DNA from 3 places in the Nesterenkonia halotolerans genome. Region 1 is predicted to be linked to each of the others. Evidence: riboswitches for the same ligand, from Rfam matches in the RefSeq annotation. Region 1 holds a riboswitch; each other region holds the start of a gene.
What was found. A riboswitch is a leader RNA that binds a small molecule or an ion and turns the genes downstream of it on or off. The one in region 1 is predicted to bind S-adenosylmethionine.

Region 1 (10,200 bases):
AGCGCAACGTGACTCGGGCCCGGCAGCCGCACTCAGCCGTCGAGGATCTGCCGCTTCGCCGAGATGACCCCGGTGTTGAAGCCGGAGAGGTGCAGGTTGCCGTGGAACCGGCCGTGCTCGATCTTCATGCAGCGGTCCTGCACCGCGTTGAGCCCAGCGTCCTGAGCAAGCTGCATGGCTTCCTCGGAGCTGATCCCGAGCTGCGCCCAGATCGTCTTCGCGCCGATCTCGGCAGCCTCCTCCGCGATGGCGGGAACATCCTCGGGGCGGCGGAAGATGTCAACGATGTCCGGCACCTCGGGAAGGTCCTTCAGCGAGGCGTAGACCGGCTGGCCCAGCACCTCTTGGAGCCGCGGGTTCACGAAGTAGACCGTGTAGCTCGAGGAGCTCATCAGGTAGGTGGCCACGAAGTAGCTGGCGCGCGCGGGCTTGTCGGACATGCCCACGATCGCCACGGACTTCGCGCTGCGCAGCAGCTGCAGGCGACGCGAGGGCGACGGCGCGGTCCAGCGGCCATGGGGATGTTCGGCCGTGGCCTCGTCGTCGTTGGTCAGGGTCTGCTCGCTCATCACTTGTCTCCTTCGACTGCGGTGCTCAGCGCCTGGTCCAGGTCCCAGATGATGTCATCGACGTCCTCGATGCCCACCGAGATCCGGATCAGGTCCTCCGGGATGCCGGCTGCGCTCATCTGCTCCGGGGAGAGCTGCTGGTGGGTGGTGGATCCCGGGTGCAGGATCAGGGTGCGCACATCACCCACATTAGCCAGGTGACTGGCGAGCTGCAGGGCCTCGATGAAGCGGGCCCCGGTCTCCCGGCCGCCGCGGATGCCGAAGCTGAAGACCGAGCCCACGCCCTTGGGCAGCATCTCCTTGGCGCGGTCATGATCTGCATGGGAGGGCAGACCCGCGTAGTTCACGTAGTCCACGCGCTCATCGGCTTCGAGCCATTCCGCCACCTTCTGGGCGTTGGCCACGTGCTCGTCGATCCGCTGGGGCAGGGTCTCGATGCCCTGGATCAGGTTGAACGCCGCCTGCGGGCCGAGGGAGGGTCCGATGTCTCGCAGCTGCTCGGCGCGCAGCTTGGTGAGGAAGCCGTATTCGCCGAAGTTGCCCCACCAGGAGAGTCCGCCGTAGGAGGCCACGGGTTCGGTCATCGCGGGGAAGTTCCCGTTGTCCCAGGGGAACTCACCGGATTCCACGATGACCCCGCCCAGGGTGGTGCCGTGACCACCCATGAACTTGGTGACGGAGTGGATCACGATGTCCGCGCCGTATTCGAAGGGGCGGATCAGGTATGGGGTGGTCAGCGTGGAGTCCACCACCAGCGGCACGCCGTGCTGATGTGCGACCTCGGAGAGTCCGCGCAGGTCAGCGATGTCCGAGCTGGGGTTCGCGACCACCTCGGTATAGACCACCTTGGTGTTCTCCTGCATCGCGGCCTCATAGTCTGTGGGCTCCAGCGAGTCCACAAAGGTGGTCTCGATCCCGAACCGCCGCAGCGTGACATCGAGCTGGGTGATGGTGCCGCCGTAGAGCTTGGAGCTGGCCACGATGTGATCCCCGGAGCCGCACAGTGCCGCGAAGACCAGGAACTCAGCACTCATCCCCGAGGCGGTGGCCACCGCACCGATGCCGCCTTCGAGTGAGGCGATCCGTTCCTCCAGCGCGGAGACCGTGGGGTTGCCGATGCGCGAGTAGATGTTGCCGTACTTCTGCAGCGCGAAGAGGTTCGCGGCGTCTGCGGTGTCCTTGAAGACGAAGGAGGTGGACTGGTGGATGGGCACGGCACGCGAACCGTAGACGGCATCGGGGACGGCCCCGGCGTGCAGGGCGCGGGTGCGGAAGCCGAACTGGCGATCGCTCATGGAGCTACCTCTTCTTTTCTCGGCGCGGTCCCGCGCCGTTGGCAGATCTCTTCAATTTTTGGAACACAGGGTTCATTCTGCAGGCTTGTGGTGTCCCCGAGGGTCTCACCGTCATGCAGCTGGGTCAGCAGCCGGCGCATGATCTTCCCGGAACGGGTCTTGGGCACCTCTGGCACCGGGATCACGCTGCGCGGCTTTGCCACCGGACCGATCACCTCGCCCACATGGCTGCGCAGGGCGCCGAGCAGCTCACGCTCTGCCGCGCTTCCGGCTCCACCAGCGGCTTCCAGGCGCTCGCGGGCCGCAGTGGTCAGCACGGTGAAGGCGACGGCGGCATGCCCGGTCATCTCATCAAAGACCGGGCAGACCCCGGCCTCGACCACATCGGGGTGGGAGATCAGCGCAGATTCGATCTCGATCGTGGAGAGCCGGTGCCCGGAGATGTTGATGACATCATCGATCCGGCCCAGGATCCAGAGGTCTCCGTCCTCATCCTTCCGTGCGCCGTCGCCCGCGAGGAACCAACCCTGATCAGCGTATTTCTCCCAATAGGAGGTGAAATAGCGTTCGGGATTGCCCCAGACCGTGCGCGCCATCGACGGGCCGGTATGGGTGAGCACGATATTTCCCTGGGTTCCGTGGGGGACGGTTCGGCCGGCATCATCGACGACGGCTGCGCCCCAGCCCGGCAACTCGCGGCTGGCCGCGCCGGGCTTGAGCTGCGCGTCCTCCGGACGCGGGGAGAGCACCGTGGAGCCGGATTCGGACTGCCACCAGGTGTCCACCATGGGAAGTGCGGGTCTTCCGGCGTCGTCGGTGGTGTTTCTGCCGATCTCGCGGCGGATCCAGTGCCAGGCCTCGGGGTTGACGGCCTCGCCCACGGTGCCGGCGAGCCGGATCGAGGAGAGGTCGTACTGCGCCGGAACGCCCTCGGGGAACCATCCCATCAGTGAGCGCACCAGGGTCGGAGCGGTGTAGTAGGTGGTCACCCTGTGCCGTTCGATGATCTCAAAGTGGCGTCCTTCGTGCGGAGTGTTCGGCGTCCCCTCGAATATCACCTGGGTGGCGCCAGCGGCCAGCGGACCGTAGATCTCATAGGTGTGTGCGGTCACCCAGGCCAGGTCAGCCGTGCACCAGTGGACGTCATGGGTGCGCCGGGCCGGATCCGGATGGGCGAAGAGCCGCAGGTAGGTGTAGAGCGCTCCGGTCAGGTAGCCGCCGGTGGTGTGGACCAATCCCTTGGGCTTGCCGGTGGTCCCGGAGGTGTACATGATGAACAGCTCGGTCTCGGCCTCGAAGAACTCCGGGGCATGCTCGGTGGAGGCAGTCTCCACCACCTCGTGCCACCAGAGGTCACGCCCAGGCGTCCACTCGATGGGGGAGTCGGTGCGGTTGATGACCAGGACGTGCTCAAGGTTCCCGCCGTGCTCGGTGGTCGCCTCGGCCACGGCGGCGTCGGCATTGGCCTTCACCGGGACTGCCTTGCCGCGGCGGAACTGACCATCCGTGGTGACCAGCAGCTTCGCCCCGGTGTCCTCCACGCGGAACTTCAGCGCCTCGGCGGAGAAGCCTCCGAAGACCAGCGAGTGCACCGCACCGAGCCGGGCGCAGGCCAGCGTGATCACGATGGTTTCCACCAGCACCGGCAGGTAGATGACCACACGGTCGCCACGAGTGATGCCCATGGCGGTCAGCGCATTGGCCGCCTGATTGACCCGGCGGCCCAGCTCGGCGTAGCTGACATCCTCGCGGTCACCGGGCTCGCCCTCGAAGTGCAGCGCGATCGTCTCGCCGCGCCCGGCGGCGATGTGGCGATCCACGCAGTTCACGGCCGCGTTGAGCGTCCCACCCTCGTACCAGCCGATCCTCGGGCCGCGCTTGGTGGTCGGGTCGGGCGGAGTCCAGGTGTGGGTGTTCTCCCACGGTGTGGCCCAGTCGAGCAGGGTGGCGGCCTCGGACCAGAACGCCAGGCGCTGGTCCTCGTCAGTCGGGTCGGCCCAGCTGTGGACATCTGCGACCAGCGGGTCTGCGGGGAACACAGCGCGCTGCGCCGTCGAAGAGGGCGCGGCTGTGTCCAGGGCAGGGGAGCGCGAGGTGGTCAACGAGGGGTCCTTCAGGGTCAGCTCAGGGGGGTCAGGGTCTTGAACTCGTGCTGGTGGAAGACCAGACCGGCGGCGTCCTCGGTGAATCCCAGATCCAGGATCTCCAGCACGATGATGTCGTGGTCACCGGCCCTGACCTGGTCGTAGATACGGGTGCGCAGCCACATCGGCACGCCTTCGAGCAGCAGGGCGGAACCGTGGAGCTGGTACTCCACCCCGGTGAAGCGGTTCGCGCGGTCCTTCGAGGCGATCTGCCGGCAGAGCCCGTTCTGATCCCGGCCCAGCACCGAGATACCCAGCTCACTGCCGCTGCGCTCGAGTTTGGGCCAGGTGGAGGAATCGTGCTGCACCGCGAGGGTGACCAACGGCGGCTCCAGGGAGACTCCCACCGTGAAGGTGGACGCGATGATCGCCTCGGGGGAGCCGTCGACCTCCGCGCCAACCGCGACCACGCCTTGCGGGAACTGAGCGAGGGCATGGCGCAGCGCAAAAGAGTCCACGCGAGATGCGGCTGCAGGATCTTCGAGAGTACGAGCAGGGACAGACATATTGATCAACTCCATCGGTCCTGGCGTTAGCACCCGGCATATCCGGGTTGCTGCGGCGTCTCTGAGCCAGATCTCTCAGCCGCTCGGGATGGCTACAGGTTCAAAGCTACGGGCTCGCACCGTGGAGCAGCAAGATTTGTTCGCACTGTGAGACGCCGTATGACGTCCGGAGCCTCCCGGCAACCTAGTGTGTTCAGGTCCGTGAATGAACACACGACGACATGTGAAGTCATGACCATTTGACGAAACAGCATGCTTGTCCTCTATATTTGAGCCCATCACCATCCAGAGCGACTGAGGGATCTGGCCCGTCGACGTCGCAGCAACCCGGGATTGCCGGGTGCTACCGCCAGAATCGATGGAGGAAAGTATGAACATACATCTGCCTGTCTCTGCTGAGCTTCGAGACGCTGTGGAGCGCGCCGGGCTCTCTGCCCTGGATCGTGAACGCCATAGGGAACTGGCCCGTGAACAGGTGCGCACCCTCGCCGACGCCGGCATCGGTCGGCTCCGACTTCCGTTGTCCTCCGGGGGCAGCGGGCTGGACTGGGTGCAGACCAGTGTGGTGCTCCTGGAGCTCGCGGCGCAGGACAGCAATCTTCCCCAGGTGCTGCGCGGGCACTTCGCGGTGGAGGAGGACCTGCTCTGGCGCCCGGCGGGGGAAGAGCCTGTGCAGGGCTGGCTGGCGCGTCTCGCCGCCGGTGAGCTGGTGGGCAATGCGTGGACCGAACCTGGCAAGGGCGGATTTCACCGTTCAGGGACGCTGGTCAGCGAGACTTCCACAGGACCGGTGGTCAACGGAGTGAAGTACTACACCACCGGGGCGATCTTCGCGGACTGGCTCGATGTCACAGCTCGGGACGCCGACGACAATGAGCTTGCGGTGCTGGTTCGTCGGGACCAGCCCGGTGTCCAGATCGAGGATGACTGGGATGGATTCGGTCAGCGCACTACAGGTTCAGGGACCGCACGGCTCTCCGATGCCGCGGTGCAGACCTCGGAGCTGCGTGGACTCACGGACCGCTTCCCCTACCAGACGGCCCTGTACCAGCACATCCTGCTGATCGTCCTGGCCGGGATCGTCGAAGCCGCAGCGCGAGACGCGGCCGCACTGCTGCACGAGCGTCCCCGCACCTATACCCACGCCAACACTCGCACACCCCGCACGGACCCCCAGCTGCTCCAGGTGATCGGTGAGGTGGATGCGGCTGCGGCGCTGGCCAGGGCACAGGTGCTCCACACGGCCACCTATCTTGATGCCGCTTTCGCCGCGCGCACTGCCGGGCCGGAGGAGGCGATCGCTGCCGCCAACGCCGCCGAACTCTCCACTGGACGCGCCCAGGTGGCTCTGCACCGACCGGCGCTGGAAGCTGTCACGCGCATCTTCGACGTGCTCGGCGCCTCGGGAGTCAGCCAGACTCGCGGTCTCGACCGTCATTGGCGCAACGCCCGCACGGTCACCAGCCACAACCCTTGGGTGTACAAGGCCCGGATAGCCGGAGATCACCGCGTCAACGGCACCGAACCGGTGCGGCTGTGGAGCGTGGGCGAGCCAGACCTCCCGGCCGTCACCCAGCTCGTCTGACACTGCCCACGGCGGCGCCCAGACTTTCCACAGCTGGATCCGATTCCGTTGGATGCAGTTCTGCTCGATCCGATTCTGAAGGAGCATGAGAATGACCTACCCCACCACCGAGGCCGGTAAGCGCGAGATCCTCTTCAACGCGTTCGACATGAACTGCGTGGTCCACCAGTCTCCGGGGCTCTGGCGCCACCCGGATGACCGCGCCCGGGAGTACAACACCATCGGCTACTGGACCGAGGTTGCGCAGATCCTCGAGCGGGGCCTCTTCGATGGGCTGTTCATCGCTGACGTGCTGGGCCCCTACGACGTGTTCGGCTCAAACCCCGATGCAGCCTTGCGCTCGGGGGCGCAGATCCCCTTGCAGGACCCGTTCCTGCTGGTCTCCGCAATGGCCGCCGTCACCAAGAACCTGGGCTTCGGCATCACCGCCGGCACCGCCTACGAGCATCCCTACCCATTCTCCCGCCGGCTCGGCACCTTGGATCACCTGACCGGTGGACGCGTCGGCTGGAACGTGGTGACCGGTTATCTGCCCTCGGCTGCGCAGAACATGGGCCAGGATGACCAGATGGAGCACGACCGCCGCTACGACCATGCGGACGAGTACCTCGAAGTCGTCTACAAGCTGCTCGAGGGCTCCTGGGAGGATGACGCGGTGGTGGCCGATAAGGCGTCGGGGGTGTTCACGGATCCGGAGAAGGTGCATCGAATCGAACACCACGGCGAGTTCTTCAAGACCCCCGGCATCGGAGTGGTGGAGCCTTCCCCGCAGCGGACCCCCGTGATCTACCAGGCCGGGGCGTCCACCCGAGGCCGCGCCTTCGCCGGCAAGCATGCCGAGGCGATGTTCATCAATCCACCCACCAAGGAGCTGGCCAAGGCCTCGGTGGCCAAGATCCGCCAGTCCGTGGCCGACGCCGGACGGGACCCCTACTCGGTGCGCATCTTCGCGATGCAGACCATCGTCACCGGACCGGACAACGACGCCGCCCAGGCCAAGTACGACGATCTCACCCAGTACATCGACGCCGAGGGCGGACTGGTGCTGATGTCGGGCTGGATGGGCATCGACCTGAGCCAGTTCGACCTGGACCAGCCCATCGGCGACGTGAAGTCCAACGCCATCCAGTCCACCGTGGAGACCTTCCAGAAGGCCTCAGGGCGGGAGGACGAGGTCTGGACCGTCCGGCAGCTGGCCGAGTGGGTCGGCGTCGGCGGCTTCGGCCCCGTCATCATCGGCGACGGTCCGAGCGCGGCGCAGCAGCTGATCGAGTGGCAGGAGGAGACCGACGTGGACGGGTTCAACCTCGCCTACCACATCACTCCCGGGACCTTCGAGGATGTGGTGGAGCATGTGGTGCCCGAGCTGCAGCGGCTCGGTCGGTACAAGACCGAGTACGCCCCGGGCACGCTGCGCAACAAGCTTTTCGGCGCAGGCGATCACCTTCCCGAAGACCACCACGGCGCGCAGTTCCAGCTCCGCCGCAAGGGCTGAGCGCCCCTTCTCAACGCAAAATACCGGGGCTTCCGGGTTCTACCTGGCCGATGGTGTGGCCGGTAGAACGCGGAAGCCCCGGTAAAACGCTGGAGCGCGGGTTCAGGCCCAGGTCTTGAGGGCCTTGCGCTCGACGATGCCGAGCAGCGTGTCGGTGAGCTTGCCCAGCAGTGCCAGCAGCACGATCGCCAGCAGCAGCCGGTCCGTGCGCCCGTTGTTCCGAGATTCATCCAGCAGGAAGCCCAGCCCTTCGGAGGAGGCCAGCAGCTCCGCGGCCACCAGGAACAGCCAGGCCTGAGCCAGGCCCAGGCGCAGTCCGGAGAACACGCTGGGCACGACGGCGGGCAGCTGCACCGTGCCGAGGAGCCGCACACCGTGGAACCCGAAGGCGCGTCCGGCCTCCACCAGCTGGGCATCCACGTGTCGCAGCGCCGAGTGTACGGCGGTGAACACCGGGAAGAAGGCGCCGATGGCGATCAGGATGACCTTCGAGTCCTCGTCGATCCCGACCCAGAGCAGCAGCAGTGGGACCCAGGCGAGCGAGGGCACGGCGCGGAAGGCGCCGACGGTCGGGTGCAGCAGGGCGTCGGCGATGGAGGAGAGACCGAGCAGCGAGCCCAGAGCCAGTCCGAGTCCCGCCCCGGCGGCGAAGCCCAGCAGCACGCGCTGCAGCGAGATCGTCATGTGATCGATCAGATCCCCGGACTCGAAGAGCCCGATCCCGGCGCTGAAGACCGTCTGTGGAGCGGGAAGCTGAACCGGACTGAAGGTGCCGGTGCCGTCGGTGACCAGCCACCACACCCCCAGCAGCAGCACCGGGACGACGGCGCCGATCAGCAGTCCGCCCCCGGGCAGCTTCCTGCGCCGTCGTTGCCGTGGTGTTCGGGCCGGTCCGTCCGCCGGCTGGGTGGTGGGTGCTGCGCGAAGGGTCTCGGTCACTCGTCAGTCTCCTCGATATCGGCCTCGTCGGCGGCGTCCTCGGTGCCTTCGGCGTCGGTGGCCTCGATGTTCTCGGCGAACTCGGTGTAGAACAGTGAATCCAGCGCCTCGTCCACCGCCTCCTGGCTGTCCACGTCGCCGTTCTCCACGAAGAACGGCCCGGCCGCCTCCATCGCGGCGCGGACATCGTCTCCCGGCACCGGATCCACTTCGAAGTTGGTGCGCTCGGTGATGACGGCCTCGGCGATCTCTGGCTCGAGACCGGCGTACTCCGCCAGGATCTCCGCGGTGCCCTCGGGGTTCTCCTTGGCCCACTCGCGCGCCTGCTCGTAGACGTTGACCACGATCTGAGCGATGTCTGGGTGGTCCTCGACGAACTCGCCGGTCGCATTGATCACCGAGTAGGTGTTGAAGTCGACGTTGCGATAGAGCAGCTCGGCGCCGTCGGCTTCGGCGCCGGCCATGATGGGATCAAGGCCGGCCCAGGCGTCCACGTCGCCGTTGGCGAGTGCCTGCCATCCGTCGGCATGCTGCAGGGACTGGACCTCCACGTCATCCACGCTGAGCCCGGCCTCCTGCAGCGAGCGGGCCATGAAGAAGTAGGGGTCCGTCGCAGGGGTGGCGGCGATCGAGGCCCCTTCGAGGTCCTCCACCGATTCGATGTCAGAGTCGCCGTTGGTGACCAGCGCAGACCACTCCGGCTGGTTCTCGATCATGATCGTGTGGGTGTCCGCGCCGACGGCGCGGTTGAGCAGGGCGGCGGAGCCTGCAGTGGATCCCACGTCGATGTTGCCGGCGCGCAGGTTCTCATTGGCGACGTTCGAGCCCGTGGACTGCACCCACTTCACATCGACGTCGAGCTCCTCCAGCTCCTCTTCCAGCCAGCCGTTCTCCAGGATGATCAGGCTGAGCGGGTTGTACGTGGCGAAGTCGATGTTCAGCGTCTCCAGTTGCTCGTCCTCGCCACCGTTTCCTCCGCAGGCCGTGGCGAGCAGGGCGACGACGGCGGCGACAGAGACCGCCTTTGCGGCGGATCCGTGGGAGGCTACGAACGAGTGGGAAGCGGTGGTGCGGGGCATGGGAGAGCCTTTCAGTTCTTCAACGGTGGGCGACTTCGAGCGGAGCCCGAGGAGTTATGTTCAGCAAAGTTCCGTGACGAGTTCCCGGAGAGTGACGGGTCATCTGCAGGTCTACCTGAATCGACTCGGCGGAGAGGCCGCGCGGGGACAGGCGTGCTTCGTCATGCTTTGAGGAGTCAGTGGGTGTGAGAATCCACGCCGAGACCGGAGAAAAGCTCGCCGCGCAGAGCTGCAAGCTCGGCCGAGGCGCGATCTCGGGGGCGAGACCCCGGCACATTCAGCAGTCGCGCGATGGTCGCTCCCTCGGCGGCTGTGGGGTCTTGGGCGTTCTTGCCCAGCAGCAGCACGCGGTCGGCCAGCTGCAGCGCCTCATCCACATCATGGGTGACCAGCAGCACGGTGGTGCCGGTCTGTGCATGGACGTCGAGGAGCAGGTCCTGCATCTTCAGGCGAGTCAGCGCGTCCAGGGCGCCGAAGGGCTCGTCGAGGAGCAGCACTCCGGGTCGGCGAGCCAGCGCACGCGCCAGCGAGGCGCGCTGCGCCATGCCGCCGGAGATCTCCCGGGGCCGCAGTGCAGCGCGGTCCTTC
Region 2 (10,200 bases), 640 kb from region 1:
CACGGCGCCCAAAACGGCCCCGGGCAACAGGGAGTTCTTCCAGATGAGAGACAGTCACGGCTGGCGAGACGCGATGCGCAGATTCCATTCCGATGAAGTCCGGACCTATCTGTCGTCGGGAACAGCACCCTTTGAGCTGGATCATGCTTTTCTCGATGATGTTCTATACGAGTCCTTGACCCGCGCCGATGTGATCGAGGGAGCGCCGGCCGACGAGCTGAGCGATCACGCGCCGCTGCTGTATGAGTTTGGTTCGAGGCCTCCCCAGAAGACGGAGGAATTCTGAAGCATGAGTGCACGGTCAACACGAATGCGACGGCGAGTCGCGCCACTAGCGATCTTTACCGCCACCGCTGCCGGGCTGCTCACCGCGTGCTCAGGCGGGCCGCCGGAACCGCAGAGCGTGGAAGAGGAGGCGCTGCAGTCGATGAGTCATCTCCCGCAGGTCAAAGGTGCCGCGTATTCCTCCCAGGATGGCGTCTTGGAGGTGACGATCTGGGACCCGGAGGAGGAGATCAGCGAAGACGAGGTTCGCGAGTACACGGAGGCTGCAGAAGACGCGACGGATGGCGTGGACGTCCAGATCCACGTCGAGGTCTCACAACCTCCGCAGGGAAACTGAGCATGTCGGGGGAGTTCCGGTACGTGCCTGATGTAGGACGCGGTGAATGGCTTCGTCCCATGGAGGCTGAGCCCTTCGGCAGTGTTCTGTCGATAGTGCCTCGCGGCTACGAGATGTATGCGCGAGTGTTTCACCCTCTCGAGCGTGACCGCCCGGTGGCTGCCAAGACATGGCTCGGCGTTGACGAGGCGACCTACTTTGAAGGCACCTCGGACATCGACGCTTCACTTGAAACGGAGCGCACCACCTGGGCAAGCGTCGCGGAAGCGTTCGGCACCACCATGCACTCAGAAGCCCAGTACGCACGCCTGCAGCGGTCCCTCCACGATGACGCGCAGGAGGCTGTCGCTCCTGATGGGTGGCGCTACGGTGTTCCATCTATGGGAAGCCTCGAGGCGAGGTCGCTCTCGGTCCTCGCCCGCGTGCTTGCCCGGCATACTGCGACCCCCGATGCCGGTATTGCTGCTGTCTGGGAAGGATGGGGTGGCCTCGTGAGCTCGGCTGGGGTGCAGTTCATGGTGGTCGAAACGGGTGACGGCTCTTCGGCTGACCACCACGCCGAGGCAGTTGTGTGGCGCGCCGCGGTGTCGTTTCGTAGGAGGGCTGCTGCCGCCCGCAGGTTCAGCAGGAGGATCCTCCGGTTGGTGAAGCGGACTCTCCCGACGATCGCTTGGAATACGCCGAAACCAGGCTCTGGCGTGCTTCCCCCTGAGATCGCGACCGGTCCGCGGTTCGACCTCCATGGAGAGACCGGGCGGCACTATTTCCTCTTTCAGGCCGGTGCAGAGCACTTCTCCGACCCTGATTGGCCTGCACGGGCGCCGTGGGCCGAGCACCCCCAGTGGGTCCAGTCGCCCAGCCTCCTGTGGCCAGACGATCACTCCTGGGTGCTCGCCACAGAGATCGATTGCGACTCGACGCTGGTGGCGGGAACCAGCGAACTCATCGGCGAGCTGATGCAGACACCCGGCCTCGAAGTGCTCCTCATCCGGACAAACGCTGACCTGACGTGGGACGGTGACGGACTCAACCGTCCTGTGTAGCCGTCTCGCCGGCTCGAGCCCAACACTGATGACGCGTTTCCATTTATGTCAATCACTATGTTCATCACTTGTGTTCAGCTCTGTAGCGCTCTAAGCTGAACCACAGAATCACGAGTTCCGGACCACAGCCCTGGCTGTCCGGACAGCAACCCTCTCACCGTAGTGGGGTGCTCCAGGTGATGATTCGGCCCGGTGTCGCAACCGCCCGGGCAAGTACGGTGCCCCTGCGCCAGCTCCCTCGGAGTACGCAGGAGTGCCACGGTCAAAGAGAGACGTGGATACCTCATGCCTGAGCAGAACTCCGCACGCACCCCGCTGCACTTCAACGCCTTCGTGATGAACACGAACAGCCACATCCACCACGGTCAGTGGCGCCGAGAGGACGCCCAGCAGACCGAGTTCACGGATGTGGCCACGTGGATCAACCTGGCCAAGATCCTCGAGGACGCCAAGTTCGACGCCATGTTCTTCGCCGATGTCTCCGGCCACTACGGAGACTCCGATGCCGACTACTCGGTCTACCTCAACGAGGGGCTCCAGATCCCCTCCAACGACCCGACGGTGCTCCTCGGTGCCCTCGCAGTGGTCACGGAGAACATCGGCCTGGCCACCACCTCCAACGTCTTCCAGTCGCACCCGTTCCAGTTCGCCCGGCAGATCTCCACACTGGATCACATCTCCAAGGGGCGGATCGCCTGGAACATCGTCACCGGCATGCAGGACAACGGCTCCCGCAACTACGGAATGCCACGACTGACCGAACACTCCGAGCGCTACCGCTGGGCCGAAGAGTACGTCGACGTGACCTACAAGCTCTGGGAAGGCTCCTGGGACGAAGGTGCGGTCATCAAGGACCGTTCCGGCTCCCAGTACTCGGACCCCGCCAAGGTGCATAAGATCTACCACCAGGGCGAACGCTACTCGGTGGAGGGCCCCCACCTTCCCTCACCCTCCCCGCAGCGCACCCCGGTCCTCTTCCAGGCCGGCTCCTCCGCCTCCGGTCGCGACTTCGCCGCCCGCAACGCCGAAGCGGTCTTCCTTGCAGCACCGAACCCAGAAGTCGCCAGAGCGCAGATCCAAGACACCCGCGCCCGCGCCGTCGAAGCCGGACGGGCCCCTGAGGACATCAAGTTCTTCCAGGGGCTGAGCTTCATCATCGGGGACACCGAGGAAGAGGGGCAGCGCAAGCTCACCGAAGCCGAAGAGTTCGCCTCGCTGGACGGCTACCTCGCGCACTCGGCGCTGGTGGACCCAGAGGGTCGCGTCTACCCGCCGGAGACTCCGCTGAAGGACGTGCAGACCAACACCCGGCGCGGGTTCACCGAATGGGCGTCCAAGACCATCACGGACCGAGAGCCGCTGGTGGCCGACATCGCCTGGCGCTCCAACCGCAACAACCGGATCGTCGGCACCCCGGAACAGATCGCGGATCAGCTCCAGCAATGGCAGGACGCCGGGGTGGACGGGGTCAACGTCGTCAACTGGGTGATCCCGGGCTCCTTCCAGGAGTTCGCCGACAAGGTGCTGCCCGTCCTGCGCGAGCGCGGACTGGCCCAGCGCGAATACACCCCAGGCACGCTGCGGCAGAAACTGTTCGGCCGCGACCGCCTGCCGGAGACCCACCCCGGTGCGCGCTACCGCGGCGCATTCGCCCAGGTCCCTGCCACCGTCTGAGCGCTGCGCGCCACCATTCTTCCCCTCTGAACCACTCCGAGAAGGAGCCCCATGACCACCCCGCCCTCCCCGAACGCACCCATAAACAAGTGGAGATCCAGACTTCCCATGGGTGCAGCAGCACTGCTCAGCGCCGCCGTCCTCACCAGCTGCGGCAGCGCCTCCGGCCTGGTAAGCACCGAACAGGTCGCCGAGCGGCAGCCCACCGGTGAACCCCAGTCCGGCGGCATCATCGAATACGGCCACCTCCAAGAGCCCAAATGCGTCTACGGAGGCTGGATTCAGGAGAACTTCACCGCGCGCCAGATCCTGGACTCACTGGTCTCTCAGGACAACGACGGCGAGATCGTCCCCTGGCTCGCCACCGACTGGGAGGTCTCCGAGGACCAGCTCGTCTGGACCCTGGACCTGCGCGAAGACGTCTCCTTCACCGACGGCACCCCGGTCGACGCCGAGGCCGTGGCGTACAACTTCGACTCCTGGCTCGACGGCGGCAACGGCACCGCCGCCGCCCACCTGGGCGGGTTCTACGAAGACGCGACTGCCGTGAACGAGCACACCGTGGAGATCCAGCTCTCCGCGCCGTTCTCGCCCTTCCTCTCCACGCTCTCCCAGTCCTACTTCGGCATCCAGTCACCCACCGCGCTGGAGAACCGCAGCGCAGAGGAGAACTGCCGCGCCCCCATCGGCTCCGGGCCCTTCACCGTGCAGGCCTGGGAGAGCGGGCAGTACCTCGAGTTCGCCCGCAATGAGGACTACAACTCCGCCCCCGAGAACGCCAAGCACCAGGGCCCGGCCTACGTGGAGGGCATCCGCTGGAGCTTCATCCCGGACAACACCTCGCGCTACGGCTCGCTGCTCTCCGAAGAGAGCGACGCCGTGGGCGAGATCCCTGCGGTGAACATTGCCGAGGCCAAGGAGCGGTTCGACTTCGAGCAGTACATCACCCCGGGCCGTCCCGTGGTGATCAACCTGAACACCGAGAAGGGCGTCTTCACCGATCAGCAGGTCCGCCAGGCCCTCAGCTTCGCCACCGACCGGGAAGCCAACATCGAATCCGCCTTCCTGGGCACCGTCCCCTTCGAGCCCAGCGGGTATCTCTCGCAGAGCACCCCCGCCTACGACGCCGAGGCGGCCAGCGAGTATCCCTTCGATCTGGACCGCGCCAATGAGCTCCTGGACGAGGCCGGCTGGACCGAGCGCGCCGAGGACGGCACCCGGATCAAGGACGGCGAACGCCTGGAGGTGCTTTTCACCTACGGGTTGAACACCATCGTCACCCCCGACGGGAACACCGCGATCCAGAACTTCCAGGAACAGGCGCGCGCCGCCGGCTTCGACATTCAGCTGCGCCCGCTGACCCCCTCGGAGAACTCCTCCGGGGCCTTCTCCGGCCCGGATGCCTACGACGCCCAGGTCGGCTATTGGACCTCACCCCATGCCGGGATCCTGAACATCAACTATCGCCCGGGGACCGAAGAGGCGCCCAACGGTGCGAACACCACGTTCCTGGTGAATGAGGGCGTCTACGAGACCATCCAGCAGGCGCTGCAGGCCCCGACCTCGGAGGAGGTCGCCGAGCACTTCTCCGACGCGCAGCACCAGCTCAGCGAACTCGCCCCGGCGATCGGGCTCTACACCCAGACCAACACCATCGCCGTCTCGGATTCACTCGCCGGCGTCTGGCTCGAGGAGTCCCAAGGCTCACCGGTCTTCCACGACGCCTACTTCGTCACCGATGAATCCGGTGCTGATAAATCCGACGCCGAAGAATCCACAGAAGAAGAGGGCTGACCCATGACTCTGACCCCCTCCACCGTGCTCACCGAGCCCCTCCAGGCCACACCCGCGCCACCACCATCACAGTCCCCGCGGCAGCGCACCCGACCGGCGCTGATCCTCAGCCTGCTTCTGCGCAAACTCGGAGCGGCCGCCGTCGTCGTCTGGGCCGCCGCCTCGCTGACCTTCCTGATGCAGGCGCTGCTTCCGGGGGACCGGGCGACCATGTTGTTGAACCAGCAGACCGGCCAGGTCCAGGAACGCTCCGCCGAGGAGCTCGCGCCGATCAATGAGATGTTCGGCTTCACCGACCCGCTGCTCGTCCAGTACCTGAGCTTCCTGGGCGGCCTGCTCCGCGGAGACCTCGGCGTCTCCTACCAGCTGCTGCAGCCGGTCACCACCGTCATCGGGGACCAGATCGCCCCGACCGTCATCCTGACCTTCTCCTCCCTGGCAGTCGCCTGGGCCGTGGCACTGGTCCTGCTGGTGCTCACCGCACGCCGCGTGGGCTGGGTGTCCCGGCTGTTCTCAGGGTTCGAAGCCGCCGCCGCCGCGCTGCCGCAGTACTGGCTGGGAATCATCCTGCTGGTGGTCTTCGCTCTCGGCTTGGGACTGTTCCCGGTGGTCGGGGGAGAGGGGCTCATCGGGCTCGTGCTTCCCGCGCTGACCCTGGGCATCCCGCTGGCCGGCTTCCTGGGCCAGACCATGCGCACCGAGTTCGAACGCACCCTGGACGAGCCCTTCGTCCTCACCGCGCGGGCCCGCGGCATGAGCGACACCGCCGTGCGGATCAGACACGTGCTGCGCCACGCGCTGCTGCCCGGACTCACGCTGACCGGCTGGGCCATCGGGTCGCTGTTCTCCGGGGCCGTGATCGCGGAGAACGTCTTCTCCCGGCCAGGCCTCGGCGGGGTGCTGGTCGACGCGGTCAACGGGCGCGACCTGCCGGTGGTCTGCGGCGTCGTGATGCTGGTGGCGCTCATCTACGTCATCGCGAACCTGGTGGTGGACACCGCCTATGTCCTTGTCGATCCGCGCCTGAAACTGACTCACTGAGTCAGAACTGGAGAAACCCATGACCACCACCCTGAACCCAGCGTCAGACACCAAGCCGAGCACAAGCCAGCCGACGACGGCGGCCTCTCAGCTGCACTCCTCGCTGCAGTCCCGCAGACCCAAGAGCAGACTCCGTCAGGTCCCGCTGACCGTCTGGATCGCCGGAATCGTCGCGCTGCTCCTGCTGACCGCCAGCCTCGCGCCCTCGCTGCTGGCCACTCACGATCCCCGCGCCATCCAGCTCGAGTCACCGCTGGCAGCGCCGAACGGGGAGCACTGGTTCGGCACGGATCAGTCCGGACGTGACCTCTACTCCCGGATGGTCCACGGCACGGGAGAGTCTCTGCTGATCGGACTGGGGGCCACCGGCATCGGCGTCGGACTGGCCCTGCTCTTCGGTGCCTGGGCCGGGCTCGGCGGACGATGGGCGGATGCGCTCATCGGCCGGGGACTCGAAGTGTTCTTCGCCTTCCCGACCCTGCTGCTGGCCATGGTCTTCATCACCATCTACGGGCCCTCGGCGCCCACGCTGATCCTGGCCGTGGGGTTGGGGACCGCCCCTGGCTACACCCGCATGGTGCGCGGACAGATCCTCGCGGTGCGCCACTCCGGCTACGTCCAGGCTGCTGAGGCGCTGGGGCATTCACCCTGGCGGATCCTGAGCCGACACATCCTGCCCAATGCGCTGCGCCCGCTGCTGGCGATCCTGACCCTGGGCATCGGACAGTCGATCGTCTGGGCCTCCGGCCTGGCTTTCCTCGGCTTTGGCGTCGCCCCGCCTTCACCGGAATGGGGCGCGCTGCTGGAAGCCGGCCGCCCCTACATCACCGAAGCCTGGTGGCTCGAAATCTTGCCAGGCCTGGCCGTACTCGCCACCGCACTGACCGCCACGGTTCTGGGCAAACACCTCGAAACCGCCTTGGAAGGATCACAGTCATGACCACCACCATCACGAACCCCACCCTCGACACCGCGACCCCGGCACGCACTGAACCCATGTCAGCACTGACCGCCGCAGCCACCTCCCTGGTGACGCTGGAGGACCTCAATGTCTGGTTCACCGACGCTGCCGGCGTGGCACACCATGTGGTGCATGACCTCTCCCTCGAGATCAATCCTGGGGAATGCGTGGCGGTGATCGGGGAATCCGGGTCCGGAAAGTCCGTGACCGCCCGGACGCTGATCGGTCTGACCGGATCCAACTCCCGTATCCAGGCCACCCGCGCCACGGTGGGCGGACGCGATATCCAGCAGACCACCGACGCCCAGTGGCGCAGGATCCGTGGAACGAAGATCGGATTCATCCTCCAGGATGCGCTGGTCTCCCTGGACCCGCTGCGGACTATCGGCGCGGAGATCGGGGAGTCGCTGCGGCTGCACGGGGTAACCAAGGCCTCCCAACGGCGGGACCGGGTCATCGAGCTGTTGGAAGCCGTGGGTGTGCCGGAACCCGAACTGCGAGCCCGGCAGCGTTCCGGGGAGCTCTCCGGAGGCCTGCGGCAGCGCGCGCTGATCGCCTCCGCGATCGCCAATGACCCCCCGCTGCTGGTCGCCGATGAACCCACCACCGCGCTGGACGTCACGGTCCAAGCCCAGGTGCTGGACCTGTTGGCGCAGCGCAAGGCGGCCGGCTCGGCGATCCTGCTGATCAGTCACGACTTCTCCGTGGTGGGCAGGCTGGCCGACCGGGTCCTGGTCATGCAGGGCGGACACATCGTGGAACAGGGCACCGCAGAACAGATCCTCAAGAATCCGCGCCACGAGTACACCCGGCAGTTGCTGGACGCCGTGCCCTCCGGAACTACCAAGGGCGAGTACCTGACCTCAGCGAAGCGCGCCGAGGCCCTGGAGGCCCCTAAGCTCTCCCCGGTGCGGGTCACGGAATCAGGAGATGCGCCGCCGGTTTTGCAGGCGACAGGACTGACGAAGTCCTTCCGCGGCCCCGACGGGGTCACCCGGACTGTAGTCAAGGACGTCTCCTTCGAGGTCCGAGGCGGTCAGACCTTGGGGATCGTGGGGGAGTCCGGTTCAGGAAAATCCACCACGGCCTCCATGGCCCTGGGCTTCCTGCAGCCCGATTCCGGCACGGTGCTGCTGAACGGCAAGCCGTGGAGCGAACTGGGAGTGGCAGGCCGGCGCAGCCGACGACGTGAAGTCACCGTGGTGTATCAGGACCCGCTGAGTTCCTTTGATCCTCGCTGGACCGCAGAACAGATCCTCACCGATGCGCTGGAACCAGCCACCGGTGGCATCGCGTTCGGCGCTCGCCGGAGGCAACGAGTCTCGTTGCGGGAACGAGCCGAGGAGCTGGTGCGCCTGGTGGGGCTGGACCCGCAGCATCTGTCCAAGCACCCGCTGCAGCTCTCCGGCGGGCAGCGTCAGCGGCTTTCCATCGCCCGGGCGCTGGCTCCAGAGCCTGATGTGGTGGTGTTGGATGAGGCGGTGTCAGCGCTGGACGTGTCTGTACAGGCCCAGGTCCTCGACCTGCTCACCGAGCTGCAGCAGCGGCTTGGCACCACGTACGTCTTCATCTCCCATGACCTGGGCGTGATCCACCACATGAGTGATCACATCCTGGTCATGAAGGACGGCGAAGCGGTGGAGTACGGGAATGCCGAGCAGATCTTCCACTCACCGGCGCATCCGTACACGCAGGAGCTGCTGCGCTCGCTGCAGATGCCGACGGCTCACACACCCGTACGTCTTTGAGCCACCGGCGCAGTTGACTGTGTCTCGGGAGGGTCCGGGAAGGAGCGGTCGCCGAACAGAACCTTCCGTGCCGCGGCCCTCCCGAACGGGGTCCGGAGTACCCCGAACCCGGCGCTCGCCATCGTCGGATGCTTCACCTGCGCCAGCGCGTGGCGCATCATCAACCGTCCGGTGAACTTCCGGCGCAGCGCAACGCCGTCGTATTCCCGCAACGCGTTTCTCTGTCCGGTGCGCAGTGCCTCATCCACGGCGACGGCCGCGTAGTCGGAGAGCCGCAGACAAGGATCCAACCCGCCGGCGGTCAGCGGTGACACCGCACCGGCTGCGTCACCGACCAGCAGCCCGTCCGGTGAGCTGATTCGCCGGAGCAGCCCGCCCACGGGGATGGGACCGCCGCGACGTTCTACGTCAGCGGGGGAGCGGTCGGCCTCGGCCAGTCCTGGAGCGCGGGCAGCGAACTCGTCCAGCGTCCCGCGCACCCCGCCGCGGAATCGTCGGGAGTACCCGGCCGTCCCTACATGGGCGTGCTTGCCATCGTTGATCACCCACCCGATGTACCCGGGTGCCAGCCGCGGGTCCAGTACGCAGTGGAAGGCGGGGGAGTCCACCGGCTCCGAGACGTTGAAGACGTCTTCGGCGCCGACCAGGAGGTGCGTGTTGCGGTCCAGCCCCAGGTCACGCGCCACCCTCGATCGCGCTCCGTCCGCTCCCACCACAAACCGCGCGTTCACTGCCACCGACCCCTCAGGTCCGGACACTTCATATCGGCCATTGGAACCGCCTAAGTATCTGGTTCCCAGCCGAAGCTCTGCGCCAGCCTTCGCAGCGGCCCGCGCGCCCGCAGCGTAGAGCGCACCCATCTCACCGACGCGGTATTCATCGCGCTCGCTCACCAACTCCACGGGATCCTGCAGGCTCGGCGGGTAGAGCACCACGCGGCGTATCGCCGGTCCCAGCAGGTGATCGGGCAGGTCGTAGTCGTCCAGAGTGCGTCGGACGAAGATCCCGGTGGTCCTGATGGAGGTGGTCAGGTCCCGGCGCCGGTCGATGACCACCACTGAGTGCCCGTTCTCCGCCAGCAGGGTCGCGACGCGCAGCCCGGCGAGCCCCGCTCCGACCACAAGCACATCGGTGTGTCGCACTTGGGCGCTCATTCCTCTACCCACTCGATGAGGTCGCCCGGCTGGCATTCCAGCACCTCGCACATGGCTTCCAGCGTGCTGAACCGGATCGCCTTGGCACGGCCGTTCTTCAGCACCGCCACATTCGCCGGGGTGATTCCCACCCGTTCCGCGAACTCACCTACGCTCATCTTCC
Region 3 (10,200 bases), 210 kb from region 1:
GCCGGCTGCCAGCGCCCGGGCCTGCTGCTCCTGATCGGCGCTGAACTGGCTGGCCGTGCGGAACCGTGCGCCGACGTCGTCGGCCATCGCCTCCCAGTGGGAGCTGATCCACTCGCCGTGGTTCGCCCAGGCCTCGCGCATCTGAATGATGCGGAAGGCCTCGAACCAGGCGGCGTGCATGTCCCGGGAGACGCCCTCGAGTCGCTTCAGGTGCAGGCTTGGGTGCAGGGATTCGTGATGCCCGCTCACGCCGTCCACGGCGGCGCGCACGGCGTCGGCCACCTCCGGGTCCACCTGGTCGAAGAGGCTGGGGATGATCGTGAGCTCCGGCGGAAGCGCGGAGGGCTGGGCGGGCTCTTCGCGGGCGGGCTGTTCGCGGGCGGGTTGTTCGCGGGCGGGCAGGAGCACCTCCGCCACGAGGCCCAGTGTCTCGGCGTCGCGTGTCATCCAGCCGACGGTGTCGAAGCTCTGCGCGAGCGGGAGCAGACCCTCGCGGGAGATCGCACCATGGGTGCTGCGCATGCCCCAGAGCCCCTGGTAGGAGGCTGGCACGCGGATCGACCCGCCGGTGTCGGTGCCCAGCCCGATGCTCACCTGGCCCAGTGCGACGGCGGCGGCGGAGCCCGAGCTGGAGCCACCGCTGATCCGATCCGGGGCAGCGGGGTTCGGCGGTGTGCCGTAGTGCTGGTTGGTCCCGGCCAGCGAGAGTGCGAACTCATCGGTCTGCGCGATCCCGGTGATCGCCGCGCCTGCCTCGAGCAGGAGCCGCACGGCAGTTGCGGTGCTGGTCTGCTCGGTGGCCTCGGCCAGCCAGGTGGGGTTGCCGGCGCCGATGCGGTGTCCCGCGAGGGCGTAGAGGTCCTTGACGGCGACGCTCTGGCCTTCCAGCGGTCCGGCGCCGGAGGAAGGGACCAGCGGGGCGTCCGGTTCCCCGCCTGAACGCCAGACGGTGCTCGCGACGGACCCCATCACAGCTCCGTGAAATCTGAGATGGCCACCCGGGCGTGGACGCCTTTGACCAGGTCGACCACCTGGGAAATGTTGAAGTCGGTGGCGGCGGAGAGATAGGCGTAGGCATGTTCGGCATCCAGGCCCCAGCGGGCCTGCAGCAGCACGATCGCGTTGCGCACGCAGTTCCGCACGGCGATGTCCAGGTCCTCGTCCATGCCGGTGGGGATGAGGAACTCTGCGGTCTCTGCCAGCGGTCCGACCTGTTCGCCGAAGGCTGTCAGGGCCTGCTCCCGAGGAATGACCTCGAAGCGCAGCAGCCCGCGCAGCGAGGCCTCCATCGCGGTGAGCGCCACTTCTCCGTCGCCCTGGGCGAAGTGCGGATCGCCCACAAAGGCCAGTGCACCTGGCACCTGCACCGGCAGGTAGAGCGAGGTCCCTTCGGTGAGCATCTTGATGTCGATATTGCCGCCATGGGTCCCCGGCGGCACTGAATGCGGACGGGTCTCCCCCGCTACGGCCACGCCGATGGTCCCGAAGAAGGGTGCCAGCTCGAAGCTCAGCAGCCTCTCAGCCCCGGCACGCGGAGCCATTCGGCCGCGGGCTGCACCGGGGGCGGGGCGCTCAGGCTCTGCGGACCCTGCAGACATTGTCGATGCTGCGGACTCCTCGGACTCCTCGGGCTCCTCCACGGCGGCGAAGATCGAGACGTTGCGCTCACCGCGCGGGTACTCTCCGGTGAGCGCCCCCTTGCCGTGGCGGTTGGAGATGATGCCGTAGGGAACACGACGCTGCAGCTGCTCGATGGTGACCTTGAGCAGATCACCCGGCATGGCGCCCTGAACATGGATCGGCCCGGTGTTCACGTGCGGACCGTCGACGGCGGGGTCCCGCGGGTGGTCACTGGCCGCGAGCGCGATCGCGTCGGTGAGCACCTGCTCCTCGGGCACTCCGTGTCCGGCGAAGTAGGCCAGCGGATCCCGACCCTGATCCTCCAGGATCCCTTCATGAGAAAGGGTGTCGATGAGGACCCGATCCCCGGACTCGATGCGCAGCGCCGGCTCATCGGCGGCGCAGGGCAGTCGCCCCCAGAAGATGTTCTCCGGGCTGGCTGGGAGGTAGCGGACGCCCTCGGACAGGTGTTCGCCGGGCTGCAGGATGGGCTGCGGGCTCATGGATCACTCTCCTCGTTCCGATCAGTCTGCCCGATCAGGTGTTACAGCAGAGTGACATCTCTGGAATGTCTGTTTCAGAGGCGCAGCGTGGCGCGCATGGGCTCTCCCAGCTGCTCCGCGCTGGTCAGGAAGCCGTCATGCCCGATCGGCGAATGGATCGTGTGCACCGGGTGGCCGCCCGGGATCGCATCGGCGATCTGCTGGGACTGCTCCGGGAAGTACAACCGGTCCGTCTCCACGGCCGCGAGGAACGGCACCGCCGTGACGCCGGCCAGCGCCTCGGCCACTCCACCACGTCCGCGTCCGACATCATGGCTCATCAGCGCCTCGGAGAGCACCACGTAAGAGTTGGGGTCGAACCGCTTGAGCAGCTTCTCGGCCTGGTGGTCCAGGTAGGACTCCACCTGATAGCGTCCGCGCCGCCGCTCGGGCCAGCCGAAAGGATCCTCGGCGCCCTGCGGGGCGCGACCGAATCGAGCGCCGAGCTCGGCCTCCGCGCGGTAGGTGATGTGCGCGATCCGCCGCGCCAGCCCCAGCCCGGAATGCGGCGCGGGACCGCCGTAGTAGTCACCCCCGGCGAAGTGCGGATCATTCTCCACTGCCAGCACCTGGGCCTGCCCGAAGGCGATCTGCTCGGCAGTCGACGCCGCACCACAGGCGAAGACCGCCACCCCGTCGACCATCTCCGGGTAGGTGGCGGCCCATTCCAGCGCGCGGGCGCCCCCCATGGATCCCCCGATCACCGTGTGGAAGCGCTGAATGCCCAGGGCCTGAGCCAGCTGAGCCTCCAGGTGCACGGAATCGCGAATCGTGACGAAGGGGAATCGGGAGCCATAGGGGTTCCCCTCGGGATCCAGGGAAGCTGGTCCGGTGGAGCCGTAGCAGCCACCCACCATCGCCGGGGCGATGACGAACCAGCGCTGGGTGTCGATCGGGCGACCGGGTCCCAGCAGACCCTCCCACCATCCGATGGAGGGGTCTGCCGGAGTCGCGGCTACATGGGAGTCCCCGGTCAGGGCGTGCGCCACGAGGATCGCGTTGTTGCCGTCCTCGTTGAGCGTGCCCCAGGTCTCGTAGGCGATGGTAACTTCGGGCAGCTGCCCACCTGTCTCGAATGTGTACGCCCCCACATCTGCCGTGTTCAGCGCACCCGCAGGCCTGTCCCCAAAGTCATTCAGCACCCGATCACCCTAACCTCAGACCGCGGAAGCGGCTTCTCGCTTCGTCACATTGTCCGCACTCTGGTCATCCGCGGAAGACTCCTGGTCAGACGCATGCCCGGCACCCCGGTCGGCAGACTGGATGGCGGCTGCCTTGTCGAGCCCCTGAGCCAGATCGGCGATGATGTCGTCGATGTGTTCCAGACCCACGGAGAGCCTCACGAGACCGGGCTTGACCCCTGCAGCATGCTGCTCAGCGGGGCTCAGCTGCCGGTGCGTGGTGGAGGCGGGATGAATCGCCAGCGAGCGCACATCACCGACGTTGGCCACCAACGAATGCAGCTCCAGCGCGTCCACCAGCGTCTGGCCCGCACGGGCCTGCGTGGCGTCGTCGTCGCCGGGTCCGCCGGCAAGCTCGAAGGCCAACACAGCACCGGTGCCTCGGGGCAGGTACTTCTGCGCCCGCTCGTAGCAGGGGCTCGACGGCAGCCCGGAGTAGTAGACGCGCTTCACTGCCTCGTGGCCCTCCAGGTACTCGGCCACTTTCTGAGCGTTGGCGACATGACGCTCCACGCGCAGCGAGAGGGTCTCCAGGCCGAGGTTGATCTCGAAGGCGTTGTGCGGAGACAACGCCGGACCGAGGTCGCGCAGCAGCTGCACGCGGGCCTTGAGGATGAAGGAGAGGTTGACCCCGAAGATCCCCTCAGGCCCGAGATCCCGGCCGAAGACCAGCCCGTGGTAGCTCTCATCCGGGGTGCTGAAGCCGGGGAAGCGCTCCGGGTGGGCGAAGTAGTCGAAGCGCCCGGAGTCCACGATCACCCCGGCGATGGCAGTGCCGTGACCGCCGAGGAACTTGGTGGCCGAATGCACGACGACGTCGGCGCCGAAGTCGATCGGCTTGATCAGGTACGGGGTGGTCAGGGTGGAGTCGATGATCAGCGGCGCGCCATGCTCGTGGGCGACCGATGCCACCCCCTCGATGTCCAGCACGTCCCCGCGCGGGTTGGCCACAGCCTCACCGAAGAAGGCGACGGTGTTCTCCCGGGTGGCGGCCCGCCAGGACTCCAAGTCATCGGGGTCCTCCACGAAGGTGACCTCGATGCCGAACTTCGGCAGCGTGTGCTTGAAGAGGTTCTGCGTGCCGCCGTAGAGGGTGGGTGAGGCGACGATGTGGCTGCCGGACTCGGCGATGTTCAGCAGCGCCAGCGAGGTGGCGGCCTGACCGGAGCCGACGCCGAGAGCCCCGACGCCGCCTTCGAGGGCGGCGATCTTGTCCTCGATCGCCTGGACCGTGGGATTGCCGATGCGCGAGTAGATCGGCGCGATCTCCTCGAGGCCGAAGCGACGTGCTGCCGCGGCGGTGTCGGGGAAGACGAAGGATGTGGTCTGGTGGATCGGCAGGGCCCGTGCTCCGGTGGCGGGATCGGGGGCAACCCCGGCGTGGATCTGCTGGGTCTCAAACTGCCAGGTGCTGTTGTCGTTGCTCAAGGGACTGCTCCGTTCAATGCGGTCCTTGGGGCTGAGCCGCGCATGAACGTCGCTGCCGGGGAGAGAACTTCCGGCGTTGAATCCTGTACGGCCCCGTCCTGAGGACTGGGTTTAAGGGCCCGCACTGGTGTGTGGCCCGCGCTTGCTGCGTCGACCACCGATGCTCGGTGGCTGCCGCAGCCAGGTCGTCACCCGGGGCACCCCACCGCGAACTGGAGGGTTGCCGGCCAGCAAACCGGGGTTTTGCGCTGGCACTCTTGACCTAGGCATAAGTCTGCATCGCGGAACGCCCCGGTGCAAGTGCACCCCCTCCGTTGAAAAAATCGTAGAGCTCTAGCAAGTCGTAGGGCTGTAGCTCTACGACAACGCAAGAGCTCTACGATTTTCTGCCACTGGCGTGGCAACAGGACCCGAGATCAGCAGCGTGGCTGCCAACGATTGAGCACCCGCTGAGCGCGATGAGGACATCCCGCAATGGCAGGTCCATCCGGAGGGCCGACCTTCATTCCTGCCTTTGCGGTGCAATTTCTGCGAGCGTGAAGCGATGGGACATCAGATGCGAACCTTCGGCGCGACCACCGTCATGGGAGCACTGCTGGGCGGGTCTCTGCTCGGATGCACGACCAACCTGCAGGACCCGGATACGCCGGCCGGTGTTCCGAACTACGTCGTGGAGGAAGAAGCCGGCGGACCCGACATGGCCTTGGAAGGACAGATCGCCGAGCTCGATGGATGCTTCTACATCAAGGGCCCTGAGCCGGAGGAGCAACTGACGCTGGCAATCTTCCCCGCGCATGAGATCCATGAAACGTCCAGCGGCTCAGGATTCGCCTTCCGCGGCGAAGCCTTCTCCGACGGTGATGGGATCACCGTGGGTGGCGGCGAGGCCGGACCCACCATCTACGCAGTTCCTGATCAGTGTGATGACGAAGTCCAGCAGTGGCGGGTCACTCCGTCCACGCCCGCGCCGTGAAATCCGCCCTCGCATCGAAGAATCGTAGAGCTATCGCGTCGTCGTAAGGCTATAGCCCTACGACTTGCTAGAGCTCTACGATTTTTCCGGGTGGGGGGCTCTTCCGCGGGGTCTTCGCGGGGAGGGTGTGACGCGCCTGACCTACACTCAGTTCCCATGAGCTCCTCCGACAATGATGTCCGCACAGCCCTGCGCAGCGCCTTCGCGCCCGACGCCTTGACCACCGACCCGGCGCAGCTCGACTCCCACTCCGTGGACAAGGGGCCGCTGGAGCACTGGCAGGTGCACACCCCGCTCGCCGTCGTCTTCGCGGAATCGGTCGCGGACGTCCAGCAGCTGGTGCAGCTCTCCGCCGAGCACGGCTTCCCACTGATCACCCGCGGAGCCGGGACCTCCGTCTCCGGCGGAGCCAACACGACAGCAGGCTCGGTGGTATTGAACCTGACCCGCATGAACAAGATCCTGGCGATGCGTCCCGAGGACGAGGTCGCCGTCGTCGAACCGGGCGTGATCAACGCGGACCTGAACACCGCCGCCGCGCAGCACGGGCTGATGTACGCCCCGGACCCGGCCAGCTACCGCACCTCCACCATCGGGGGCAACGTCGCCACCAACGCCGGCGGGCTGCGCTGCGCCAAGTACGGTGTCACCCGGGACTCCGTGCTGGCCCTGGACGTGGTGCTGGCCGACGGTACATTCATCCACACTGGACAGGCCACCTTCAAAGGGGTCGCCGGCTATGACCTGACCAGCCTGTTCGTCGGGTCCGAGGGGACGCTGGGCATCGTCGTCGGCATCACCGTGCGGCTGCGTCACCTGAGTCAGCACACCGAGACCATCGCCGCGTTCTTCGACGAGCTCACCACCGCGGCCCAGGGCGTGCTCGACATCGGCAAGGCCCGCGTCCAGCCGGCGATCACCGAGCTGCTGGATCACCGCACCATGCTCGCACTGGACGAGGCGCAGGGCTCGGATCTTGCCACCCGCGGGAACACCCTCCTGCTCATCCAGACCGACGGGCACGGGGCGGGCATCGAGGCGGAGATCATCCGCGAGGTGCTGCGCGCCCTCGGCGCCACGGTCAGCGACCCCGGCTCCACCGAATCAGAACGCCTCATCGAGCTGCGCCGTCACGCCCGTGGGGACGGCGTCGTCACCGAGGTCCGTGTGGGAGAGGACGTCGCCGTGCCGCGGTCCCGGCTGGTGGACTACATCCGCGCGATCCAGGACCTCGCCGTGGAGCACCAGGTCCAGCTCAAGGTCGTCGCCCACGCCGGGGACGGCAACCTGCACCCCACCTTCAGCGTGCCGAGCTCGGAGCTGGCACCCGAGCCGGAGGCCTCTGCCGGCCAGGAGCCTGAGAACCAGCAGAACGACGACGGCGCGCCCACCTCGGCTATGTCCCGGCTGCATGCGGCCCTGGATGGTTCGGTACGGATCGCGCTGGAGATGGGCGGCACGATCACCGGCGAGCACGGCATCGGCACCTATAAGCTGCGCTGGCTCGACTGGGAACAGTCACCCGAGGTCATCGAGCTCCAGCGCAGCATCAAGAACGTCTTTGATCCTGACTATCGGTTCAATCCCGGTCGGGCGATTCTGTAAGGCTTGAATCCCCTTCAATACCTGACCCCGGCCCGGCCAGCACCGCGCGCGCAGCGGCATCCGCGTCCGCGAGGCTCCGCGCCGAGGATTCCGGATCCCCACCGGCCTCCGCGGCGATCGCGGTGCCCCACTGCACGGAGCTCAGCTGCAGGCCGAGCACGTAGATCTCCTCCGCCGCATCATCTGCGGGGATCAGCCGATGCGGCAGTGAGGTCACGTCGAACCCCTTGCCAGCCCGTGGGGCCCCCGACGCATCGACCAGCTCGCGCGGCCGAGCCAGCCCGCTGCGCAGCAGGCCTGCGACCAGCGGCGAGCGCGAGAGCTGGACCCGGTTCGCGGGCATCATCGCTTCGAGCAGCCACCGCGCCTGGTAGGCCGGGGCGGCCACGGAGGGTGATTCCGCGGTGAAGCGGCCGGTCTCCCGGTCGACGTCGAAGATCGGCTCCGGACCCAGGAACTCCACCACTCCTGCCCGGGTCAACGCGGCCAGCTCCTCGATCCGCTGCAGCGGCGGTCCGCTGGCGAGGCCTTCGACCAAGGACTCGAACCATCCCTCAATCTCGCCGATCTGACTGGACTGCGAGACCCGTCCCTGGCTGATCAACGCCTTGACCTCCATCCTGGCCAGATGCAGCGCCCCGATGGCCATCTTCACCGGGCTCTGCGTGCCTGCGGCGGAGGTGACCGCGTCATCTTCGAGGTAGGTCTCCATGTGCTGCTGGTACTGCTCCGCGGAGTCGAAGGTCAGCCCGCCGAAGGGCCTGCCGAGCGAGCGGATGTCGAACCAGAGCACGCCAGGGGCGTGTTCACGCAGCAGCCGGTGGCCCCGTGCCTGCAGCACGGCCTCCCCCAGATGAGCGTCCGCGAGCAGCACATCCAGGGCGGTCAGGAACTCCGCGCCGAAGAGCTCCGGCGCGATCCGCTCCAGGGTCCGGTAGTAGGTGCGCAGCACGTCGCGCTGGATCAGCGGCCACAGGTGCGCGGAGAAGTCCAGCACATCGTGGCGGCGCTCCGCAGCGGCCACCGCCTCGGCGCTCAGGTGATGCAGGGTCACGCCCACCGGTGCGAATCCGGGGGCAGTGGTCAGCGCGGTGGACTTGGCCCGGTACGGGGTGCCCCGCCGGGAACCGGCCACCAGATGCGGCTCATCTCCGGTGGCAAGGTACTCCAGTCGCTGGCCCGCCGGACGGTCCGGATGCTCATGGAACACGCCGCCGCGGCCCACGCTGGCCTGGACCATCAGGTCGAAGAAGTTCAGTCCCATCCCCCGGACCAGCACGTTCTCTCCCGCGGGCAGCGCGTGATAATCCACCTCCGTGGGGATCGCGGGCGGCTGGTAGTGCAGACCCAGCTCCGCGGCCACCGAGCTGAAGTGCTCACCGGTCTCGTTCAAGCCCGCCGGGATATGCCCCAGCGCGAGCACGACCTGCTCGGCGCGGAGCCGGGGGGCGTCGTCGTTCTCGCCGTCGCTGTCCAGCGTCAGCTCATATCCGGTCTGTCCTCGACGCAGCCCGGTGACCTCGGCCTGGATGTGCTCCACCGTGATGCCGGAGTGCCGCTGCAGCGCGGCGCAGACCTCGGCGTGCAGCCAGCTGAGGTACTGACCGTAGGCGGCGCGGGTGGGGTAGTCGGAATCTTGCCCGCCGTGGTCCACCCCGTGGAAGACCGGCGGTTCGAAGCTGTCGCTGCGCACCGGACTCGCGGTGGCCTCCCCCGCATGGCCCTCGCGCCACTGCGCGAAGGACCGAGAGACCGACGACGCCGGCAGCCGCACCTGGGTGTCTCCGGCCGGTGCCGCGGTGGGGAAGTTCGCAGGGGTGTTCATCAGGTACAGCGGGGACTGTCGGGGGTTCCAGACCCGGCCCGGGCCGTGCGGAGCGGGGTCGATCACCAGGATGCGCAGCGCGGTCTCCGCAGCCTCGCCCGGGGCATGCTCCACGGCCGCGAGGAGTCTTTCGAGAAACGAGGTGCCGCGGGGCCCGGCGCCGATGACGGCGACTCTGCGTTCCTGCATCTGGCGGGGCATGGGCGGCGCGGTCTCCTGGTCTGCTCTTCGGCGGATTGGTCCCGACCAGAGTACTGCGGGCACGCGCTTTGTCAGTTCCCTGACGGAACCGCTAGTCTAGACGGGCGCATGAGAACGGTTCGCCGCAATCGTGGGCACAGGAGGCGTGCCAGAGCGGCCGAATGGGCTTCACTGCTAATGAAGTGTCCGCCTCAAAGCGGACCGGGAGTTCAAATCTCCCCGCCTCCGCCGCGTGATTGAAGAACCCCCGTCGGGAATGCACCTGACGGGGGTTCTTCTGCGTCTGGCGTCCCCATGCCCCATATCGTCTCGACGTCCCACACCTCACGCACCACACCCCGCACCCCACATCTCTGCCGATTCTGGCTAGGCTCGGAGCATGAGCACTCCTGCAGACTCCCATACCGAAGACCACCCCGCCCCACGCGCCGTGCTGGTGGGCTGCGGCGATGTCGGCACGCGCATCGGGCACCGCCTGCGTGACCGCGGCTTCTCGGTCACCGGATGGCGGCGCAGCCCGGAACGCCTCCCCGCTGAGTTCGACGGCGCGGCCATGGACCTCACCGAGCCCGACTCCGTGCCCCTGCCGCCGGCAGACACCGCGGCGCTGGTCTTCTCCCCCGCCGCTGGCAGCCGAGATCCGCAGCGCTACGAGCAGGTCTATCTCCAGGGACTGCGCACCGTGCTGGACCGCCTGGAGCACTCAGGCCTCGCCGACTCCGTGCGAGTCCTGCTGGTCTCCTCCACCTCGGCGATGGGCGACGCCGAAGGCATGCTCGACGAATCCGCGCCGTTGACGCCGGCCAGCCCCACGGGCGAGATCCT

Region 2: it holds a riboswitch for S-adenosylmethionine, as region 1 does, so the genes downstream of both, H4W26_RS04355 (LLM class flavin-dependent oxidoreductase) here and H4W26_RS07275 (flavin reductase family protein) in region 1, are expected to answer to the same signal.
Region 3: it holds a riboswitch for S-adenosylmethionine, as region 1 does, so the genes downstream of both, H4W26_RS06310 (O-acetylhomoserine aminocarboxypropyltransferase/cysteine synthase family protein) here and H4W26_RS07275 (flavin reductase family protein) in region 1, are expected to answer to the same signal.

The regions. Positions count from the first base shown of each region.
Region 1 is NZ_JADBEE010000001.1:1,582,971-1,593,170, reverse strand. It holds gene H4W26_RS07290 (CoA-binding protein) at 33-569, opposite strand; gene H4W26_RS07285 (O-acetylhomoserine aminocarboxypropyltransferase/cysteine synthase family protein) at 569-1,864, opposite strand; gene acs (acetate--CoA ligase) at 1,861-3,903, opposite strand; gene H4W26_RS07275 (flavin reductase family protein) at 3,984-4,514, opposite strand; SAM riboswitch class I at 4,523-4,609, opposite strand; SAM riboswitch class I at 4,793-4,879, shown strand; gene H4W26_RS07270 (acyl-CoA dehydrogenase family protein) at 4,885-6,099, shown strand; gene H4W26_RS07265 (LLM class flavin-dependent oxidoreductase) at 6,191-7,594, shown strand; gene H4W26_RS07260 (ABC transporter permease) at 7,697-8,533, opposite strand; gene H4W26_RS07255 (aliphatic sulfonate ABC transporter substrate-binding protein) at 8,530-9,612, opposite strand; gene H4W26_RS07250 (ABC transporter ATP-binding protein) at 9,789-10,200, opposite strand, start outside.
Region 2 is NZ_JADBEE010000001.1:942,824-953,023, reverse strand. It holds gene H4W26_RS04370 (endonuclease/exonuclease/phosphatase family protein) at 1-286, shown strand, start outside; gene H4W26_RS04365 (hypothetical protein) at 290-622, shown strand; gene H4W26_RS04360 (hypothetical protein) at 682-1,665, shown strand; SAM riboswitch class IV at 1,772-1,887, shown strand; gene H4W26_RS04355 (LLM class flavin-dependent oxidoreductase) at 1,951-3,339, shown strand; gene H4W26_RS04350 (ABC transporter substrate-binding protein) at 3,448-5,133, shown strand; gene H4W26_RS04345 (ABC transporter permease) at 5,137-6,174, shown strand; gene H4W26_RS13675 (ABC transporter permease) at 6,194-7,114, shown strand; gene H4W26_RS04340 (dipeptide ABC transporter ATP-binding protein) at 7,111-8,883, shown strand; gene H4W26_RS04335 (NAD(P)/FAD-dependent oxidoreductase) at 8,862-10,025, opposite strand; gene H4W26_RS04330 (helix-turn-helix domain-containing protein) at 10,034-10,200, opposite strand, start outside.
Region 3 is NZ_JADBEE010000001.1:1,369,810-1,380,009, forward strand. It holds gene H4W26_RS06295 (amidase) at 1-969, opposite strand, end outside; gene H4W26_RS06300 (acetamidase/formamidase family protein) at 969-2,123, opposite strand; gene metX (homoserine O-acetyltransferase MetX) at 2,198-3,304, opposite strand; gene H4W26_RS06310 (O-acetylhomoserine aminocarboxypropyltransferase/cysteine synthase family protein) at 3,320-4,771, opposite strand; SAM riboswitch class IV at 4,905-5,034, opposite strand; gene H4W26_RS06315 (hypothetical protein) at 5,316-5,744, shown strand; gene H4W26_RS06320 (FAD-binding oxidoreductase) at 5,901-7,349, shown strand; gene H4W26_RS06325 (FAD/NAD(P)-binding protein) at 7,324-9,375, opposite strand; tRNA gene H4W26_RS06330 (tRNA-Ser) at 9,515-9,603, shown strand; gene H4W26_RS06335 (NAD-dependent epimerase/dehydratase family protein) at 9,755-10,200, shown strand, end outside.